DNA from 3 places in the Lysinibacillus sp. GW821-FHT14F06 genome. Region 1 is predicted to be linked to each of the others. Evidence: riboswitches for the same ligand, from Rfam matches in the RefSeq annotation. Region 1 holds a riboswitch; each other region holds the start of a gene.

Region 1 (4,292 bases):
CAGCTTTATCTGATAGTATAAAAGAACAGGCGAAACTTCTATATCTGAATTACCCTAATAATCCAACTGGTGGTACTGCAACAAATGAATTTTTCGAGGAAACCGTTCGCTTTGCAAAAGAGCATAATATCATCGTTTCACATGATTTTGCCTATGGGGCAATTGGATTTGATGGAAACAAACCTGTTAGCTTCCTACAGGCAGATGGTGCTAAAGATGTTGGAATTGAAATGTATACACTATCCAAAACATACAATATGGCAGGGTGGCGCATTGGCTTTGCAGTTGGGAATGCTGATATTATTGCTGCTATCAATCTAATACAAGATCACCTTTTTTGCAGTCAATTCCCTGCTGTACAACAAGCAGCGGCGATTGCACTCTCAGCATCACAGGAATGTGCAGACGAGCTCAGAGCCACTTATGAACGTCGACGAAATGTCCTAATCGAAGAGGCTCAGCGTATTGGCTGGCATGTAACTGCACCTAAGGGCTCTTTTTTTGCATGGCTCCCCGTTCCAGTAGGCTATACAAGTGAACAATTTGCAGATCTCTTACTCGACAAGGCAGATATTGCTGTAGCAGCAGGAAATGGCTTTGGACAATATGGTGAGGGCTATGTCCGCGTTGGCTTACTTGTAAGCGAAGAGCGTTTACGTGAAGCCATAAATCGAATCGAACAATTAAATTTATTTAACTTCTTTCAGTAGAAGTCTCCCACCTCTATAGGTGGTGAGATGAATGCGAATTTAAGCTACTTTTCAGAGGTGTCCAAACACCCGCTGAAATAGAGGAACTCAGTCTAAGAACTCCACGTCCTATGGCAATTTATCTGTGCGAAAGCGAAGCGACAGCAACACGGTTTTATCTGTGCGAAAGCGAAGCGACAGCAGCAACAACACACGACTTGAGACCAACATCATGTTGCTGCCGCTGCGTTAGCACTATGCTTTCGCACAAAAAACATCTGTTGGCCCAAAGCCTCTGGCGGATGTCACAGAATCGAAAAGGAGTTAATAAAGGATGTATCGCATCCATGCGATAACGGCTAACTGCCTGCATCACGCTGGCCTTAGCACAAAGCCGATTCTGGACGCAATTATGCCGAGGAATAATTGATATAATCAAATTAAAAAAACTGTTCTACAGCAATGCCATAGAACAGTTTTTTCATTTCTCAATCTTTCTTGGACTCTGTAAGTCTTTTTCTAAGGGATAAAATTGAACATGTCCTGTTTCATCATCAAATTGGCGAATATGCTGAATGCCCTGTACCTCTGCTAAAACGATATCGGCTGTAATCACAATATTCCCCCCCTTCACCAAATGTCCTCCCGATACTTGGCCCCATTGATCACTCATTGATCCATGAAGATGTGTCTCATATTCCCCATCACGTTTACACACAACACCAGCACCTTGAATAAATTCAAGCGGGCCCTCTTTTTTAACCACTTCACAGAAACGGACATTGATTTTAGATGTCTCATCCGGTACTAAATAAACAAAACTACTTTTTTGAAAACTGCCAATACAGCTAACAAGGGTAGCCGACTCAATATCGTTCTCTTGACAGATAGCCTCTATACCCTCGATAATATCAGTTCCCATTAAAATACGAGCACTAATCACTTTTCCAAATGCTCCAACTCCATAATTTACTCTTATAGACATCTATACACCTCTTTTTGCTTATACATTTATTATCGTTACCAAATATAGCTCACTTGATAAGTTCCTCTATAAAATTCATGACATCCTCTGGGGCTTTACCTGATTCAGCGGACATACAAACATCCATTAAATCAAAATTAAATAAAAAATTAAAATATTTATTGACTAATAATAACCTATAATTTATATTAGTTCTATCGGATTTATAAAAATACTATATATCTCTTATCAAGAGTAGCTGAGGGACTGGCCCTATGAAGCTCGGCAACCTCCTTTTTAAAGGAAGGTGCTAAATCCTGCAAACGATCATCGTTTGATAGATAAGAGAGGACGTTTTTTCATGAGCCTCTCTTAGTTTATAAGAGAGTTTTTTTATTTTTAAAAATCGATACAACAAACTTTGGAGGTCATTTTCATGAAGAAACGAAACAAATTTTTATTAGGCTTAGCAGGTTTTACATTAGCAGCAGCATTAGTAGGCTGTGGTACAAAAGAAGATAGTAAAGGCGATCAAGGTAAGGCTATTGATGAAAATAAGATCGTAGTAGGTGTCACTTCTGGTCCACATGAACAAATTGCAGAGATTGCAGCTAAAGTGGCAAAGGAAAAAGGCTTGGAAGTAGAGCTTAAATCCTTCTCTGACTATGTTTTGCCTAATACTTCATTAGCTGAAGGTGATCTTGATGCAAACAGCTATCAGCACAAGCCTTTCTTAGATACATTTAATAAAGATCATGATACAGACTTAGTACCAGTAGGAAAAACTATTCTGAATCCAATGGGTGTTTACTCTGAAAAATATAAATCTTTTGATGAAATACCGGACGGTGCAACATTTGGTTTACCAAATGATCCAACAAACGGTGCTCGTGCGCTGTTCGTCCTGCAAGAGGCTGGCTTTATTAAATTAAAAGAAGGTGCTGGCCTAACAGCGTCTATCCGTGATGTTGAGGAAAACAAGAAAAATTTAAAATTCATAGAGTTAGAGGCTGCACAAATTCCAAAGCAGCTTAGTGAGGTTGATGTAGCGGCTATTAATACAAACTTTGCGCTTGAGGCTGGCATTAATCCTAAAGAGGATTCTATCCTTTTAGAATCTACTGACTCTCCTTATGTAAACTATATTGTAGTACGTGCCGAAAATGAGAACGATCCAACCATTAAAAAATTCGTTGAAGCTTATCAATCTGATGAAGTACGTAAATTTATTGAAGATGAATTTAAAGGATCTGTCATTGCAAGCTGGTAAACAGTAGTGAAACTTTAATCAGCAGGGATTTTCCACAGATTATTAGTTTAAATGCAGGATAAAATAGAGAATCTGCGAGACTCCTCTGGGAAAGCGAGCAGATTCTTGCTTTTTAGAAAGGAGACATCCATATGATTCGGTTAAAAAATATATCCAAAGAATTTAAAACAAAAAAAGGTATTGTCAGAGCAGTTGATGGGATTAACCTTCATGTTAAAAAAGGTGAAATTCATGGAGTCATTGGCTATAGTGGTGCAGGTAAAAGCACACTTATTCGCTGTGTTAACCTATTGGAACGCCCAACTGCAGGAAAAGTTTGGATCAACAATGTGGATATTACTTCCCTTTCCCTTAATGATCTTCGTAAGACTCGTCAAAAAATCGGGATGATTTTTCAGCATTTTAATCTCTTAAAAACAGCAACCGTTTATAACAATATAGCTGTCCCATTAAAGCTACTTGGCTATAACGATACCGAAGTGAAAAATCGTGTGGCGAAATATGCTGAAATTGTTGGCTTAACAGAAAAATTAGAGAGCTTTCCAAGTCAGCTTTCAGGTGGTCAAAAACAACGTGTTGCTATTGCACGTGCGTTGGCACAAGAACCTGAAATCTTACTAAGTGATGAAGCGACTAGTGCACTTGATCCAGAAACAACAGAAGCCATTCTTGAACTACTATTGAAAATTAATCGTGAGCTGGGCATTACTATATTACTTATTACGCATGAAATGAATGTCATACAAAAAATCTGCGATGACGTATCTGTTCTTGAAGCAGGGAAAGTTGTGGAATATGGTTCAGCTATTGATCTTTTTGCGAAGCCACAGCATCCAACAACGAGAAAGTTCTTGAGCACGATTTCACAGCGCAATCTATCTCTTTCCCTTATTCAGCAGCTCAATGTTTCAGGGAGTGTTATTCGTCTAACATTTCTCGGCGAAAGTACTGGAAAACCGTTATTGGCAGAGGTCAGCAAAGTTTACGATGTTCAGCCAAATATTTTAACTGCCAATATTATTGAATTAAAAAATGGCATCGTCGGAAATATCGTCGTTCATTTAAATGGTGAAACGCATATTGTACAAAAGGCATTAACGTATTTCACAGAAAATGGCGTAGCCGTAGAAGAATTAGGAGGCGACCAAAATGGATAGTATTCAAAGCTTCTTTACAGATTGGTCAGATGTTATTGGGAAATCAATTATCGAAACCTTCCAAATGGTCGGAATTTCTTTATTCTTTTCCATAGTCATTGGAATTCCATTAGGACTTTTAATTGTTTTAACACGTCCTGGTCAATCTTTCGAAAATAAATTTCTTTATCAATTTTTCAATTTATTCATTAATATAATTCGCTCTGTTCCAT
Region 2 (4,292 bases), on a different contig from region 1:
CTTCCCTCTCTACTTCGTGAAATAGATTATGGTAGCAATTCGCCCATTCTTTGAATTGAAACTCTGTAAATTCCTGCTGATGAAGCCAATTACGAGTCTGTTTAGTTTCCGTTATATTATCTTTTTCTGCTGTCATCACCAGCATAGGCATATTAGGGAATTGAGCCTTAGGTAATAATACTAAATTTCGCATCATTTGCTGCAGCTCTCGATACCATTTCACTGAAACAACTGTCATAAAAGGAATCTCATCCTTCATCTCTTCTCTACCTTCTACACTACGGGTCAATTTTTCAAATGTAATTTCATGTGTTATTTTAACATTAGCTGTTAGAGCACTTAAACTTGTTAAAGCATTTGATAGTTTACCTGGTAACAACTTCAATTGAAGCCATGGTGAGGTTAAAATAATGCCTGCACATTCATATTTTTTCTTCTGCATAGTATGTAGTAATAATGTTGCACCAAGACCATGTCCTATTAAAAACACTGGTAAGTTATACGAAAAAGCATTCTCCATTAAATGTCTTGTATACTTATTGTATTCTTTAATATCTTCATCATGGACACGCGAAAATCTTGCATTGACACCATGATTAGGCAAATCCCCCATGACTATGTGGAAGCCTTCCAATCTAAGTTTTTCTATCAGCCATGCATACCAGCGGTGATTTTCATATGCACCATGAAGAATAGCAACCACAGCCTTTGCTTGTCCATCAGCTTCCCATTTCCACATTTACATAGTCCTCCTAAAAAATAATTACACATTGATTATAAGTGAAATATCTAACTTCATTAATTTTATATTTCCATCAAGTTGCGTATTTGATACGATAATATTACATCATAGAAAGAAAAGAGGCGATTCTCATGATCTATCCATTTAAAGGTAAAACACCAACAATCGATCCATCCGTTTTTATAGCTGATTATGCTACCGTTACTGGTGACGTTACAATAGGGGCTGAAACAACTATTTGGTTTAACACTGTTATTCGTGGTGATGTGTCACCAACTATTATTGGTAAACGAGTAAGTATTCAAGACCTTTGTTGCTTACACCAAAGCCCGAAATACCCGCTGATTATTGAAGATGAAGTAACAGTGGGACATCAGGTAACTTTACATAGCTGTACGATTCGCAAAAATGCCTTAATAGGTATGGGTTCGATAATATTAGACGGAGCAGAGATTGGAGAGGGTGCATTCATAGGAGCTGGCAGTCTAGTACCTCCGGGTAAGGTCATTCCACCGAATAGCTTAGCATTAGGTCGTCCGGCTAAGGTTGTTCGTGAATTAAATGCTGAAGATAAAGAAGATATGGAACGTATCGTCCGTGAGTATGCAGAAAAAGGACAATATTATAAATCTCTTCAAGCAAACAATAAATAAAACTAAACAAAGCAGCCCATATCATTTCGGGGCTTCTTTTTTATATTAAGAAAAGGGCTATGTAAATAAACTAGCCCCTTCCTAAATTAATACTTTCATATAATTTATAATTCACTTTAACACTTTAGCGGGATAGCTTATTAACGTACTCTTTCTCTTAAAGCATCTGCTTTATCTGTTTGCTCCCAAGGTACATTTAAGTCAGTACGACCGAAGTGTCCATATGCAGCAGTTTGCTTATAGATAGGGCGACGTAAATCAAGCATTTTAATAATCCCTGCTGGACGTAAGTCAAATAGCTCACGTACCCACTCGACTATCTCGCTTTCTTTCACTTTTCCAGTGCCAAATGTATCAACAGCAATGGATACTGGCTGAGCAACGCCAATTGCATAAGCTAATTGTACTTCAGCACGTTCTGCTAAACCTGCTGCTACAATGTTTTTGGCTACATAGCGTGCTGCATATGCTGCAGAACGGTCAACCTTTGTGGCATCCTTTCCAGAGAACGCACCACCGCCATGACGCGCATAGCCACCGTATGTATCCACGATGATTTTGCGCCCAGTTAGGCCTGCATCACCTTTCGGACCACCGATGACGAAACGACCAGTAGGGTTAATGAAATATTTAGTATTTGCATCTAGTAATTCACTTGGAACAACTGGTGCAATTACGAACTGTTTTAAATCTGCCTGAATTTGTTCGAGTGTTGCCTCTTCATCATGTTGTGTTGAAATGACAATCGTATCTACTCGTACTGGGATATTGTTTTCATCATATTCAATCGTCACTTGCGTTTTACCATCAGGACGTAAATACGCTAGTTCTCCAGATTTACGAGCTTCTGTTAAACGACGTGCTAATTTATGCGCTAGACTAATTGGTAGTGGCATAAGCTCAGGCGTTTCGTTACATGCATAACCAAACATTAAGCCTTGGTCACCTGCACCAATCGCTTCAATGTCAGCGTCTGTCATAGAGCCTTCACGAGCCTCTAGTGCTTGGTCAACTCCCTGTGCAATATCTGGTGATTGCTCACCAATAGCTACAAGCACTGCAAGGTTTTCTGCGTCAAAGCCATATTTCCCTCGTGTATATCCGATTTCCGCTACAGTATCTCGGACAATACCTTTAATATCTACATAGGTAGAAGTCGTAATTTCTCCTGCTACTAATACTAATCCTGTTGTTACTGTTGTTTCACACGCTACACGTGCATTTGGATCTTCTGCTAAAATGGCATCTAAAATGGCATCCGAAATTTGGTCACAAATTTTGTCTGGATGTCCTTCTGTCACGCTCTCTGATGTAAACAGTCGACGGTTTGTCATTTGGTTTTCCTCCTATTACTCTTACAAAAAGTATTTGTGAATGAATACGGTACTCATTACCCATGTCAAGTCCGCTCCTAAGGATTGAACTCTCAAGCCGTTACTGCTGTCGCTCCACTTTCGTACAAAAAACAGCTGATGCTTTTAACACGAGGATTTCGAAAGATCCGTCATTATAATAAGGAAAGAACTACATATACTTACCTTTGTATTTGTTTTTAACAAAAAAAAAGCCTTTTCTCACGCTTACTAACATGAGGAAAGGAATAATGACTTCGTAACCTTTCACTCTTATCGTTCAAGGGGTTTCCCTTGCATCAGGTTGGCACCAACGCATGTCGTGAAATAGTTCATGCAGGTTGCCGGGTTTCACAGGGCCTGACCCTCCACCAGCTCGGGATAAGAGTATCCGTTCAATATCTCATATTACGTAAAAGGTCGAACGTTGTCAAATATTTTTTGCTGTATTATTGTTAAGGTATGAGAGAAATTTTATGACCACAATATGATTGACACTTGGATGATGCTGTAAATGGAAGCAAAATAATCCCTATTACTACCTTATATCCTGTGTTAACATAAAAGTGACCTAGTGTCTTCATACATATAGCATAATTCTTATGACACAGAAGCCAACACCCTCTACATGCGGGAAGATGAAATCAGGTTTTACTCCTTCAAAACTCGAGTTAATAACCTTCCATCTTGTGCGAACCTCATGTTGGTCAAAGGCTATCAAACGCGGTTATGCTCTGGTGAATGAATGATGACATCTCTCATTATAAATTTACTTTTTGTCGTTTTCTTGAAAAGTAATAAAATCTCAAAAATAATTTCTGAATTAGTATAGATTATTTAAGCAATTGTGTTATACTATTTTTGAAATTAAGAAATTCTCCCTCAAACTCAAGGGAATACTATAAAAAAGGATGGTATTTAATCGATGAATTCAGTAGAAATTGCAAACGAACTGAAGGAATTATTAAGCGGCGGTAACATTAATGTTCAACTTTCAGTACCACAATTAGCTGAAAAGGCTACATCTCGTGGTGAAGCTATGTTAACAGTAGATGGCGCAGTTCGTGCAGAAACTGGCAAATACACTGGTCGTTCACCTAAAGATAAATATACGGTAGAAGAAGAAAGCACAAAGGATAAAATTGACTGGGGCAAAGTAAACCAACCAATTTCTTCTGAAGTGTTCGATAACTTATATGTAAAAGTAGTAAAATATTTAAAAGAACGTGACGAATTATTTGTATTTAAGGGCTTTGCTGGTGCCGATAAAGATTCACAGCTTAGCATCCAAGTCATCAATGAATACGCTTGGCACAATCTTTTTGCTCATCAATTATTTATCCGTCCAACAGAAGAAGAGTTAGCTTCTCATGTTGCTGACTTCACAGTTATCTCAGCTCCTAACTTTAAAGCAGACCCTGCTGTGGATGGTACAGCTTCTGAAACATTCATCATTGTATCTCTTGAAAAGAAAGTCATCCTAATCGGCGGAACTGAATATGCTGGTGAAATCAAAAAATCAATTTTCGGTATTATGAACTACCT
Region 3 (4,292 bases), on a different contig from region 1:
TGTCAAAGGAAAAAATGATTGAGGCTACAGTGCTCATAAAGTTAACTACATTGAGTATGATAAAGCTAACGATAAAAAATGATTATAATGCTATAGGTGGGATGAATTTATGGCGCATCATGTGCAATCTCTTATTGAACATTACGGGTATTTTGGCATTATTCTTATCCTAGTTGGAGGGATTGTTGGGTTGCCTATTCCTGATGAAATATTTTTAACATATGTAGGATATAGCGTATATCGAGAAACACTAGCACATGTTCCAGCATTACTTAGCGCAACCATAGGCGCAATTGGTGGCATTACCTTAAGTTATTATATAGGGTATCGATTCGGGCTACCTTTATTGCATAAATATGGACCAAAGATTCATATTACTAAACAAAAAATTGATTTTACTAAAAAATTGTTTACGAAAATAGGGCCTGTCTTATTACTGATAGGTTATTTTATTCCAGGTGTACGCCATCTTACCGCATATATTGCAGCAATTAATAACTATCCATATAGAAAATTTGCCATTTTTGCTTATGCAGGAGCGTTTATTTGGACATTTACTTTTATTACATTAGGAAAAGTACTGGGTGAGAAATGGCGCTATGTAGGATTTTATTTATCTCACTACAGTATTTATCTTATCGCAGTATTCATCATAATAATGTTGGTCATTTATTATTTTTTCAAAAAAAGAAATAAATAAGGGTCTGATTCTTCTAAATGAATGAGACCCTTATTTATTTTTAAGGTAAGATGGCAAATGAACGAACAGGGAATCCAGATGCTTTTTCTGGTTTCGGTACTATATTGAAAATGACAGCCCCTTTTGGTGGTAGCTGATCTAAATTTGTTAATAGCTCAATTTGATAAGTATCTTGCTCAAGTACAAAATATTCACCGTCTAACTTACCATTCTTGCGAAAATCTGCTGCTGAGTCAGTGTCGAAAGTCTCGTGACCAATAGCACTAACCTTTCGTTCTTTGAATAAAAATTGTAATGCCTCTAATCCCCAGCCTGGTATATGATTATGACCCTCAGCATCCTTATTATTGAATGCATCCTTATTTGGCCAGCGCTTACTCCAATCAGTACGTAGAGCAACAAATGTACCTGCTTCAATTTCCCCATGCTCAGCCTCAAAGTCAAGAATATCCTGAACAGTTAATGTAAAATCATTATTTTGTTCGGCTTCCTTCGATTTATCAATCACGATTAATGGTAGTACTAATTCTTTTAAATCCAATTCTTCTAAAAAACGAGTGTCCCTTACAAAGTGGATAGGTGGATCGATATGTGTTCCATATTGTCCTGGAAAAGAGAATTGCTGCGCAAAAAAGCCATCATCATGAGAAAATAATGTTTCAAACTTTGCGTCCTCAAACATAAAGAAGTGTGGTGAATTTGGTCCAAATGTATGTGTTAAATCCACCCATTTTTTTGATTTCAATAGCTGCACTGCATGTAAAAGTTCATTCGTCATCGTATTTACCTGCTTTCTATTAATAGTATGAGTTATTCCCTGCTTGTCCTTCTTGTTAAGATCACAACCATAAAAAAGAGCCCTCCTTGGAGAAGAGGACTCTTGTGCAAAGCAACTGATGTTAGTCTTCTCATCTTCAAGGCAATATTTTGCCAATTGGAGTTAGCACCATACCTATAGGCTGGTTGCTGAGACTTCATAGGGCCAATCCCTCCGTCTCTCTTGATAAGAAATGCAATATAAAAATTTTCGGAAATAACGATTACAAATACATTAGCATATTTATTTATAGTTTACAAGTTTGATAGGGATACATGGTTAAGATTTAATACTACTATATTATCTCTGTTACAGCCGTAAATATTTTTTGAACACCTTGTGCAATCAAGAATAGATTTGTATTTCTTGCATCGATTTTGAGTATATTTTCCTTGTGAAAATTAGTTAAGTAATTTTCGTCAATAGCTTTAATATGCACATCTTTAATGCGTAAATGTTGAATTAAAGTATCTATATTTATTCTGGGTGGTAAAACAATGTGGAGCTTAGTATCGAGCGAGTGTGGTCGTGTATAGTCAATAATTGAAGAGTTGGCTAGATATTGTACCTCCTCATGTAAAATAGTTGATTTCTCTGCATACTTTTTGGCCAGCATCCTACTATGGGAATGAAACATTCCACTTTTTAAATAAAGGTCCAATGCTCCCTGTGTTATAAGGCTAGTATCATAATCAACCACTCTTTTTAAAGCTAGGAAATGTTTAGAAATTAGACTAGGAAGTACGGTAGCCCCAACGCGCAATCCAGGGAAGATAATCTTTGAAAAGCTTTTTAGATAAATAACACGATTACATATATCATAGGCAAACATAGGATCTGCTTTGGTATTTAAATCAAAATCAGCTACATAATCATCCTCAACAATATAGACATTATATTTATTTGCTAGAGCTAATATATTTAATTTGTCTTTTTTACTAAAAGAAGTTCCTAAAGGATTATGGAACCGTGGCATAGTATAGAAAAATTTTACACGATGTTCAGAAAAAATTTTTTCTAATTGCTGTAGATTTATCCCGTTTGCATCACGCTTAATGCCAATATATTTAATACCAGTTGTTTCCAGTAAACGATTAAACAGGTGGTAGGTAGGTTGCTCGACTACAATAGTATCCCCTTCGTTTGGGAAAGGCATTACTGTCAATATGTATAGAGCCTGCTGAGTGCCAGTTGTAATCACAATATCTTCTTTTTTAGTAAACACCTGATATTGCTCTAGTAATTTTTTTATCTCTAAGATTAAGGAGTCTAATCCATGAAAAGTCATTCCGTAAGAGAAAAGGCCATCATGATGAACTTCAATGGCCTGGTTCAAACAATGTTGAAATTCCGTATAAGGAAACATTGTTTTTTCGGGTATTGCCGTAGCAAAATCAATTAAATCTGTATTCACAGCACTTTCGTAATTTGCTGTAGACAGTACATAGAAACCACTCTTTGGGATGGAAAAAATTCTATGCTGATATTTTAATTCATTTAATGCTTTTAACACGGTTTCTGAACTGCAGAAATATCGGTTTTTTAGTTCGCGGATAGAAGGTAGTTTTGCTCCTTGTGTTAAAATACCTTGCTCAATTTCGTTAAGTATATCTGTAATAATTTGTTGATATTTCAACATTTACATACCCCTTTACCGGTACAGATTCATTTTATAGTTATTGTATAGAGTAAGTAACAACCATACAATGATATTGTTGAAAGCAACATGAAAAGGATGGGCAAAATATGAGAATTTTGGTAACGGGTGCAACTGGTGTAATTGGAAAAAAACTTATTAAAGCTTTAGTTGAAGATGGCTATAAAGTTGGAGGAATGACAACCAGTACTGCAAAAGTAGATATATTACAGACGTTAGGTGCCACAGCTTATGTTGGAAATATACTTGAAAGGGAGGATGTTGAGACAATCCTACAAGATTTTCAACCAGATATGATTATCCATCAGGTTACGGCACTTCAGCATGGAAGTGTTGAGGATAATGCAAAAGTAAGAACAATTGGAACTCGATATTTAGTAGATGCTGCTAAAAAAAATAATGTGAAAAGAATAATTGCTCAAAGTATTGCTTGGGCATATGAACCAGGTGACATGATTGCATTTGAAGAGACACCTTTGGATACTAATGCAGCAGGTAAACGAAAAACAACGGTAGACGGAATAGTGGCTTTAGAGAATGCTATCCAGGAAATTCAAAACTCAGTGATTTTAAGGTATGGAGCTCTTTATGGACCAGGTACATGGTATGCTTCTCAAGGCTTAATTGCACAACAATATCTTAACAATGAAATAACTGTAAATGATGGAATCACCTCTTTTATCCATATTGAAGATGCAGTAGCAGCAACCATAAAGGCTATTGCATGGGAAAAAGGAGTATACAATATAGTAGATGATAAACCTGCTAAAAATAGTATATGGGGTAGATTTTATGCGGAACAGCTAAGAGCATTGCCTCCCAAATATCTTAGTGGAAAAATACCATGGGAAAGAGGAGCATCCAATGAAAAAGCCAAAAAGCGTGGATTTCATTTAAAATTTCCATCATGGAGACAGGGTTTCATTAGTGAAAAATGAGTGCTTACAAGAACAACTTCAGCGAATAGAATAAAAAGCAATTTCAAATAGTGCACAACTTATTTATATAGGATAACCTTCTAAAAATCCTTGTCCTCTCTAATATAGATATCCAGTAGCCATAGCTGAGATGACATGACATCAAGGAATAGAACAAACATTAATGAATTCTGGGCTACA

The links. Region 1 has a riboswitch for S-adenosylmethionine ahead of AC1RNS_RS11940 (MetQ/NlpA family ABC transporter substrate-binding protein). Riboswitches for the same ligand answer to the same signal wherever they lie in the genome.
Region 2: it holds a riboswitch for S-adenosylmethionine, as region 1 does, so the genes downstream of both, metK (methionine adenosyltransferase) here and AC1RNS_RS11940 (MetQ/NlpA family ABC transporter substrate-binding protein) in region 1, are expected to answer to the same signal.
Region 3: it holds a riboswitch for S-adenosylmethionine, as region 1 does, so the genes downstream of both, AC1RNS_RS18050 (cyclase family protein) here and AC1RNS_RS11940 (MetQ/NlpA family ABC transporter substrate-binding protein) in region 1, are expected to answer to the same signal.

Annotation. Positions count from the first base shown of each region.
Region 1 covers NZ_JBXAPF010000011.1:34,568-38,859, forward strand. The annotation lists gene AC1RNS_RS11930 (pyridoxal phosphate-dependent aminotransferase) at 1-710, shown strand, start outside; gene AC1RNS_RS11935 (PPC domain-containing DNA-binding protein) at 1,171-1,674, opposite strand; SAM riboswitch class I at 1,897-2,001, shown strand; gene AC1RNS_RS11940 (MetQ/NlpA family ABC transporter substrate-binding protein) at 2,090-2,923, shown strand; gene AC1RNS_RS11945 (methionine ABC transporter ATP-binding protein) at 3,055-4,080, shown strand; gene AC1RNS_RS11950 (methionine ABC transporter permease) at 4,073-4,292, shown strand, end outside.
Region 2 covers NZ_JBXAPF010000049.1:4,856-9,147, reverse strand. The annotation lists gene AC1RNS_RS25060 (alpha/beta hydrolase) at 1-739, opposite strand, end outside; gene AC1RNS_RS25055 (gamma carbonic anhydrase) at 874-1,395, shown strand; gene metK (methionine adenosyltransferase) at 1,536-2,729, opposite strand; SAM riboswitch class I at 3,018-3,135, opposite strand; gene pckA (phosphoenolpyruvate carboxykinase (ATP)) at 3,673-4,292, shown strand, end outside.
Region 3 covers NZ_JBXAPF010000022.1:43,489-47,780, forward strand. The annotation lists gene AC1RNS_RS18045 (DedA family protein) at 110-700, shown strand; gene AC1RNS_RS18050 (cyclase family protein) at 741-1,478, opposite strand; SAM riboswitch class I at 1,606-1,710, opposite strand; gene AC1RNS_RS18055 (aminotransferase-like domain-containing protein) at 1,813-3,156, opposite strand; gene AC1RNS_RS18060 (NAD-dependent epimerase/dehydratase family protein) at 3,264-4,112, shown strand.